DNA from 2 places in the Paenibacillus sp. KS-LC4 genome. Region 2 is predicted to be linked to the other one. Evidence: predicted binding sites of a transcription regulator. Region 2 holds the regulator's gene; the other holds the start of a gene.

Region 1 (4,572 bases), 600 kb from region 2:
GACGGTGACGGCTGTGCTGCTCTGAAGAAAAGCAGTAGAGATGGCGCCAGCCGCCAATCCGTGAATGGGCGTAGCGGTAAAACGCTGCAAAATACGATTCAATTGTGTGCCGGCAAGGCGATGCAGCGCCAGCTCCATCAGCTTCATGCCGCTCAAGAATAGTGCAAAGCCGATTGCAATCGGCAAAATAATAGATTGAAGCATGGGCTGAATCTCCTTTTCTAAAAACGAGTGACAGATGTACCCATACATATATGCAAAAAGCATGACAAGCATGACAAGCATGACAAGCATGAGAGAGGTTGGTTTTGCCATAATGACGAGAGCAAAGATAGCGCTGCAGCGCGGACGCAAAAAACGTTTGGAGCAGGGCCACCCATGGGTATATGCAAGCGAGATTGATAAAATGGAAGGCAGCGCGGAGCCGGGTGGCTTGGTTGACGTAGTCAGTCATCAAGGACGTTACCTAGCAACGGGCTATTGGAATCCTAAATCGCAAATTACGGTGCGTATTATTTCGTATAAGCAGCTGGAGGCGATGGATGCTGCGTTTTTCCGCGAGCGTTTCCAGCTTGCGAAGGAGCATCGCAGCCGTTTTGTGCCGGATCAAGATTGCAGGCTTGTGTACGGAGAAGCTGATTTTTTGCCAGGTCTGACCGTTGACCGCTTTAATGATGTGCTAGTCATTCAATTGCTGACACTGGGCATGGACATTCACCGCGAGGCGATCATTGAAGCGCTTATTCAGGTGTTTGAGCCGCGCGGCATTTATGAGCGCAGCGATGTTGGCGTCAGACAGCTGGAGGGATTAGAGAAGCGCACAGGCGTGCTGTACGGGGAATGTCCACCGATTTTGGAAATCGAAGAAAATGGTCTTAAGCTTGAGGTTGATATCGTAGAAGGCCAGAAGACCGGCTATTTCTATGATCAGCGTGAAAATCGCGCCTCCATCGCTCCGCTTATGAAGGGCTGGGGCCTGCGCAGCGGCATTAAGCTTGTGCCTAAGCCTTCTGAGGATAGCAGCGCAAGTGCAAAGACAACGGGGGAGCTCGTTCCAGTCAATGCAAATGGCAAAGAAGTGACCTTCCCTTACTGGGACGGCGCTACGGTGCTGGAATGCTTTGCGCATACGGGCAGCTTTACCCTGCACGCTTGCAAATACGGGGCGAAAAAAGTGACGTGCTTGGACATTTCCGAGCATGCCATTGATACGGCGCGCCGCAATGTGGAACGCAACGGCTTTACCGATCGCGTACAATTCGTTGTAACCGACGCTTTTGATTACTTGAGACTGCAAACGAAGGGGCTGGAGGAGCGTCTGGAGCGCAGCCGCGCAGGCACGGATACGTCCAAGCCGATTAGCGGAGGCGGCCAAACCTGGGACGTTGTCATTTTGGACCCTCCAGCGTTCGCCAAAACAAAAAATGCGGTAGCAGGTGCTGTCCGCGGCTATAAAGATATTAACCTGCACGGCATGAAGCTGGTGAATGAAGGCGGCTATTTGGTAACGGCAAGCTGCTCCTACCATATGCGTCCTGATTTGTTTCTGGAGACGATCCAGGAGGCCGCAGCTGATGCAGGCAAGCTGCTTAGGCTTGTGGAATGGCGAGCGGCAGGCAAGGATCATCCGCAGCTGCTTGGCGTAACAGAAGGGCATTACTTGAAATTTGCCATCTTTGAGGTGCGCAGCAAATAACGAAAAACCTCTTGAACGGCGAGCATGCTTTTTACTCGTTCAAGAGGTTTTTTTGCCACCAATTTAAGAACGTACGTTTGAAGTGGCCGTGAAAAGTGGCTGAGGGTATGGTAGTATGGTTGATAATAGAACGGTAACGGAAGGTAGGGCTGCATGATGCCGCTTCAATTAGTGCTTGGCCGCTCGGGAGCGGGAAAAACGACATATTGCCATGATGCGATTCGCGACAGGCTGAGCGCAGACCCGGATGGGGCTCCGCTTATTTTGCTCGTGCCCGAACAGGCGACCTTCCAGTCCGAGTACACGCTGCTTCGAGGTAGCGGCTTACAGGGAATGATTCGGGCGCAGGTGCTGAGCCTTCGCAGGCTTGCTCTTCGCGTCATGCAGGAAACGGGAGGAACAGCGCTCATTCCAATTGGCGATGAAGGCAAAAATATGCTGCTTTACAAAATCGTACAGCGGCTAGGCAATCAGCTGGAGCTATTCGAGCATGGAGCGGGCAAGCCGGGCTTCATTGAGCGTCTTGGAGAGCTGTTGGCCGAATGGAAGCGTTATGGCATTAATTCCGCGATGCTTGCAGAGCGCATGGAAGAGGCGGCTTCTGATCTCCAGGACTCAGCCTTGCTGAAGCGCAAGCTGCATGACTTGCAGCTTGTATATGAGAAGCTGGAGACCGAGCTCGCTGGGCAATATTTGGATTCGGAGGATTATTTGGCTCATCTGTCAACGGGGTTGTCGGAATTTTCAACGATTCGGGACACGGAAATTTGGATTGATGGGTTTAATGGCTTTACGCCAAAAGAATATGTCGCGCTTAGCTCGCTTATCAGCAGGGCGAAGAAGGTGACGATTACGCTTAAGCTGAATCGAACCTATGCGGATGGAGAGCGGCCAGGAGAGCTGGATTTGTTCCATCCTACAGCGAATGCTTATGTATTGCTGAGGGAAATGGCGGAGGGCTTAGGAGTTGAAATGCTGGAGCCTATTATGCTAGGTGGGCTTGCAGGTACGGCAAACGATGGTGGCGCAGTGGCGGGCAGATTCAGCAGCAGCCCTATGCTGGCTCATTTGGAGCGTCACTACGGGGGCCGGACCCAAATGGCGCTTTCAAATCCGGCTATGCTGGATGCAGCCAGTCCATTATGCGGCTTGTCGCTGCATGCGGCAGCAAATCGGCGAACCGAGGTGGAGCTGCTGGCGCGAGATATGCTGCGCCGGGTAAGGGAGGATAGAACGAGCTGGCGTGATATGACGGTTATGGTGCGGAATATGGGTGATTACAGCGACTATATGGAAGCTATTTTTCAAGAATATGAAATCCCCTATTTCCTTGATCAGAGGCACACGACCGTTCACCATCCGCTGGTCGAGTTCATTCGCTCGGCGCTTGAGACGGTGCTGCATAATTGGAGCTATGAGGCGGTGTTCCGCTGCATTAAGACGGAGCTGCTGTTTCCGCTTGATGGAAGCATTCCTCGTGATCAATTTGATTGGCTGGAAAACTTCGTTTTGGCGGCGGGCATTGACGGCTGGAAGTGGCTGGATGAAAAAAGATGGCGTCCATTCATTGTTGAGTCGCTTGAGGAAGAACAGAATGCAGCAGCCAATACGCCATCCATTCGTGCGAAGGCGGAGTTCGAAGCAGTTATGGCGGCGCGGGGCGTAATTGTCCCGCCCTTGCAGCAGTTTGGCAAAGAGCTGGAGAAGGCTTCGAATGTCACCATGATGTGTGAAGCTTTATACCGCTTGCTTGAGCAAACGGGGGCGGCGGAGCGGCTGGAGCGCTGGAGCCGGGAGGACAGTGCGGCTGGGCGTGTGCAGCGCTCACGCGGTCATCGCCAGTTGTGGGATGGGGTCATGAATTTGCTTGACCAATTGGTCGAGCTCGTCGGTAATGAACCGCTGTCTCCTGATATATTTGTTGGCATGCTGGAGACAGGCTTGGAAAGCCTGAAATTAGGAGCCATTCCGCCTGCTCTCGATCAGGTGCTGGTAGGCAGCATGGATCGGACGCGTTCCGGGCAGGTGCAGATCTGTTATGTGCTGGGAGCCAATGATGGCATCATGCCGACGCGTTTTCAAGAGGATGGCGTACTGACGGATCAGGAGCGGGAGAGGCTGGCTGAGGAAGGCTTGGCAATGGCGCCTGGCGTCAAGCGAAGGCTGCTTGATGAGCGCTTTCTGATTTATAGTGCGCTCACAACGCCGAGCCGCCATTTGTGGATGAGCTGGTCAGAGGCTGATGAAGAAGGGAAAAGCCTGCTCCCATCCGAAATTATCAGGCAGGTAAGACAGCTGTTTCATGGGCTGCCGATACAGCAAGTGCAGGCCGAGCCTACGCCGGCTATGTCTGTAAAGGAGCAAAGGGAATATATCCAGCACCCAGAGCGAGCTTTGTCTTACTTAATAACAGAGCTGCGCGCTTGGAAGCAGGGCAACGAAATTGCTCCTTTTTGGTGGGAGCTTTACAATTGGTTCGCAGTACGTCCGCAATGGCAGGCAAAGCTTGCGCTGCTTGTGAAATCGCTTGGATATGTGAATCAGGAGGAGCTGTTGACCGCTGATACGGCACAGCAGCTTTATGGCGTGCGCTTGAGGGCGAGTGTCTCGAGAATGGAGCGCTTTGTGTCTTGCCCTTTTCAGCATTTTGCCATTCATGGGCTGAAGCTGCGCGAGCGCAAAATGAACCGGCTGGAGGCGCCGGATGTGGGACAGCTGTTTCACGCTGCGCTCAGCCGATTGGCTGGAGAGGAAGGGCTTGGCCACGCCTTCGGCTCGGCTTCCGAGCGTGAAATCCGCGCGGCGGCGGTTCATACGGTGGACGAGCTAGCACCGAGGCTGCAATCGCAAATTTTGCTGAGCAGCGGCCGATATCG
Region 2 (4,572 bases):
TGTAATCATGTTTATATATCCAATGGTGTTGCTAGTCTTAATCGTACTATACTATTTATCGAGTAGAAGGGATCGGGAAGATGATTGAATATTTATCCAGACGAATAGCGCTTTCTATAAAAAAGGCTGATCCGCAGGGCAATGTATCTGTCGATGTAATGGCCTATCAATTAGGATATTGGTTAAATCCAACGGCGATAGTAGTGCTGACTTTAGTTATAGGATGGATGACCGAGGCCTTCATCGAGACCATAATAGGTATGCTTGCTTTTTGCGTTTTTAGGCGTGATATAGGAGGTTTTCATTTTTCATCATTAACCATATGTTTCGCCGTTTCTACATTGCTACTTTCAATAATCCCACATATTGTTTTGAACGATGTAACAGTAATAACATTAACCATAATAAGCGGAATGTTATTAATTGTTTTTCGGAGGGAGAAGGGTATCTCTTTACTGCTTTTAATATCAAACATATATCTTAAATCAGATGTAATTGTGCTTGCTTTTTTTATACATATGATCTTCGTTATTGTTCAACAGATAGGAGGTGAAAAGGGGAATGAAACAGAAACTTGCTCGTAAATTCTCGGAAATTCTATTTAAACAAGCAGAAAAATCAGCAGAAGGAAAAAAGAGAAAGATTTTCCTTGGGATCCAGTCGGTACCGAAGGAATTGAAGTAGCGTGAGATCTATGGACATGTCAACAGAGATTTTAGGTCAGCGGGTATACGGAGATGTTATTGATGGGGAACAATTTGATACTTTCATTTTATCCGAAGTCATGCTGATTGATGTCTTCAAGCCAAAGAAAAACTATGTCGTTCCGCGTTTCTATACAGTAAAAGGAATTTTTACAGTTATATTAACGCTTGATGCCTGCAAGCAAATATTTATCCCTCTTGGATTTAAATCACTGGATAGCAATATTCTTGTTAATATCGACCACATCAATTATGTGAAGGTCGAAAGGTTTGGGAACACGGCTTTTTTTGATGGTGGTGTAACTGCAAATGTAATTGGTCGTAAACTTCATTTGGTGGAGCATTTAATTACAAAGGACTGATGCCTATAGGTTAGTGAAACAGTCCTTTATACAAAAAAAGGTATTATACAGTGCTTTTTTTGTAATGTCAATAAATTTCCATACTAGTATGGAAATGTGAATGACATTCGACAAAAATCGACATAACGATGATTTCTTCTGTGTTATATTGAAAATGTAAAGCAGAGGGAAACGAATATCATTATAGAGACAGAGATATTAAAACAGAAATGATCGTTTTTCAGACAGCGGGGAAAATGCACTTCACAATATTGATGAAAACAGCATGATTGTACATATCCCCGCTGAATTCGATCATAATTTTACAAGAGAATGATTGATACAACAATAGATTACGTCCAATAACTGACTTTGAAAAGTTGGAAGGGTCGAAACAAAGCGCTACTGATATCTACATCAGTAGCGCTTTGTTTCGTTTTTTTATCGACTTTTTCAAATAATAGATATTAAACCCGATTATATTATTTATATAAGGAAAATAATGATTAAAAAAGTGATTGAGTCGTGGTGAAACATATAAGGAATAAAAGGAAATCAATCTGGTATAAGAATTTGTATTGCCTCTTATTCTAGGAGCAAGTTAGATAGTGTGCAAAAAATAATTAAGTTGACGAGGCGACAGTTTGAGAAGTATTTTTACAGCTTCTATAATCACAAGGATACAAAGTGACGGTGGCACAAGCAAAAGATAATTTCAGGGCTGTTCTAGTTGTAGTGGGACATAGCTAGTTGTTCAAGCTATCCGAAGTATCGGCATTCCGAAACAGTCTAAAAAGGGGTTTAGAGAACAAGACAATCAACTGACAAAATAAAAAGCTGCATTCAACCCACTTTATTAATGGGCAAGGATGCAGCTTTCTTCATGTATGAAGAGTAAGAAAATCAACGATTAGTGGAAATCCCGGAACAAGCCAATGACTTTTCCTAAAATCGTAACATTTTTCAGGCGAATAGGTTCCATTGTTACATTCTCAGGTTGAAGACGGATATGATCCTTCTCGCGGTAAAAGGTTTTGACTGTTGCTTCATCATGCTCAGTCATAGCGACCACAATATCACCGTTAGTAGCGGTTTGCTGCTGGCGCACAATAACGTAGTCGCCGTTATGTATGCCTGCTTCAATCATGCTCTCGCCAATGACATTAAGAATGAATACATCATCATCGCCTACATAATGAGAAGAGATTGGAAAATATTCCTCAATATTCTCGGTAGCGGTAATCGGCACGCCTGCAGTAACTTTACCGACGATCGGCACGTGAGTAACGGCAGGACGGATAATTCCGTCAACATCTTCCTGATCTAAAATTTCGATAGCACGAGGCTTAGTTGGATCACGGCGGATAAGTCCTTTCTTCTCTAGACGATCCAGATGACCATGTACGGTTGAACTTGAAGCAAGTCCAACTGCTTCTCCAATTTCACGTACGGAAGGCGGATAACCCTTCTCGCGAACTTCGTTCTTTATAAATTCCAGAATCGACTGCTGGCGATTGGAAGCTTTAGACAACACGATCACTCCAGTTCATGCACTCTAAGGTGAGTGCGACATGATTTTTGTATGAGTATTTATTTCTCAAATTATAACATGGAACCGTCGTTCGTACAAACATAAGTTCTTAAAAACAAAAGTTCGCATTGCCTGTTGACCACAAACAAATGTTCGTGTTAATATCAAAACAGAACAAACGTTTGGGAGTGAGCGCAATGATCATTTATCCAGAATCCTATTCATCTATTTTTAAAGAGAAAGCGCCTGTTAAAGTGGTAAAGATGAAGTCGCAAATCAACATGGGTGCAATTAGCAGCTATGCTTTGAAGCTGGCAGTGTGTCTAGCCCTGTTTATTGTATTGTTTTCTGGTTTTTTACTAATGCGTACAGAGGCTTCAGTGAATCATGTTGCACCAGCAGCTGCTGGAGAGCAGACGGTAGTAGTTGCACAAGGCGATACATTATGGGGGATTGCCCGTAAATTTTCGGACAGTTCTGACGATATACGCTGGTCCGTCTTTCAAATACGGGAGCGGAACCAACTGTCGTCGCCGGATATATGGCCGGGGCAGAAGCTAGTTATCCCTTCATCCTAGTGGCGTTTAGCAGCAAACTACTGTGATTTAGAAGTGTATTGCAAGGATTCTGCTTTATAGCTATCCTATAGTTGAACTTTGGGGCTCAGGAAGTGCCAATAGGCTATCTAAATACAGAATAGATCGGAACAATGATAGTATTATCGTTGTACGATCTATTCTGTATTTAATTGTAGGCTCGTTTTCTTGAAATATAGGAAATGATATGACTTTTTCATCCTTTCTCTATATTTCTCGGACTGAAACGTGCTGCGCCGCCACAGGACGGCGACAGCCTTTTCACCTTGACAACAGCGCATTAGTAATGTCAAAGTAGAAAGAGTTTGGGAAAAGTACAGCAAGTGAGGTGAGCAACGAATGGAAGAGCTTATTGCAAGAATTAATGAATTATCCCGTAAAAATAAAACAGTCGGTTTGACGCCCGAAGAACTGACGGAACGGGCTGAGCTGCGCAGTAAATATATGGAGCAGTTTAAAAGTAATTTTCGTCAGCAGCTTGATACGATTAAGTTTGTAGAAGATGAAGAGAATGAAGCGGAAGACGAGAAGCCACAGCATTAATCATTTTAATGGGAGAGGCGGGCTTTATTTATGAAATACCAATTGCTTGGACGTAGTGGACTGGCTGTTTCTGAACTTTGTTTAGGAACAATGACGTTTGGAAATACAACGAATGAGCAGGATTCGCTTGAAATGATCAATCGTTTTGTGGAGCGAGGCGGTAATTTTTTAGATACGGCTAACGTTTATGTAAGTGGACGCTCTGAAGAGATTGTTGGGAAAGCGATTAAAGGGCGGCGCTCGGAGATGGTCGTTGCGACGAAAGTTAGAATGACAACTTCGCCTGATATTAATGGAGTAGGCTTATCCCGCAAGCATATTATGGACGGCGTTGAAGCGAGCCTTAAGCGACTGCAAACCGACTATATTGACTTGTATCAGGTTCATGTATGGGACCATGCTACTCCGATTGAAGAGACGCTGCGGACGCTCGATGATCTTGTCACAGCAGGCAAGGTGCGTTACATTGGCTGTTCCAACTTTTTTGCGTGGCAGCTTATGAAATCCTTGGCTTGGAGCGATGCTAATCGTTATGTTCGCTTTGTTTCCTTGCAGCCTCAGTATAGCCTTGTCAGCCGTCAGATGGATCGCGAAATGATGTCGCTTTGTCTGGAAGAAAACGTAGGTGTTATACCGTGGGCTCCGCTTGGTGGCGGTTTTCTGACAGGCAGGTATGATCGCACTGAGCCGACAGAGGGCAGATTGACTAGCAAAATAGGCGAAAGCGCTTGGGCAAATCGGGCAACTGAGCACAATTTTGCTGTTTTGGATGCTGTAGCAGCAGCTGCCAAGGAGCTTGATAAAACACCTGCTCAAGTTTCATTAAATTGGCTGTTGCAGAGGGAAGGTATTACGTC

The links. The regulator LexA, encoded in region 2, represses DNA repair genes until DNA is damaged. The targets are predictions, from matches to a motif close to CGAACATATGTTCG.
Region 1: the regulator LexA is predicted to act here: its motif matches at 1,763-1,776, upstream of addB (helicase-exonuclease AddAB subunit AddB).

The regions. Positions count from the first base shown of each region.
Region 1 covers NZ_CP145905.1:4,006,531-4,011,102, reverse strand. Annotated here, with positions in the region: gene V5J77_RS16840 (Na/Pi symporter) at 1-204, opposite strand, end outside; gene V5J77_RS16835 (class I SAM-dependent rRNA methyltransferase) at 317-1,696, shown strand; gene addB (helicase-exonuclease AddAB subunit AddB) at 1,850-4,572, shown strand, end outside.
Region 2 covers NZ_CP145905.1:3,409,356-3,413,927, reverse strand. Annotated here, with positions in the region: gene V5J77_RS14340 (hypothetical protein) at 1-88, shown strand, start outside; gene V5J77_RS14335 (accessory gene regulator B family protein) at 81-584, shown strand; gene V5J77_RS14330 (hypothetical protein) at 562-684, shown strand; gene V5J77_RS14325 (dipeptidyl aminopeptidase) at 701-1,066, shown strand; gene lexA (transcriptional repressor LexA) at 1,956-2,576, opposite strand; gene V5J77_RS14315 (LysM peptidoglycan-binding domain-containing protein) at 2,774-3,154, shown strand; gene V5J77_RS14310 (DUF896 domain-containing protein) at 3,512-3,715, shown strand; gene V5J77_RS14305 (aldo/keto reductase) at 3,746-4,572, shown strand, end outside.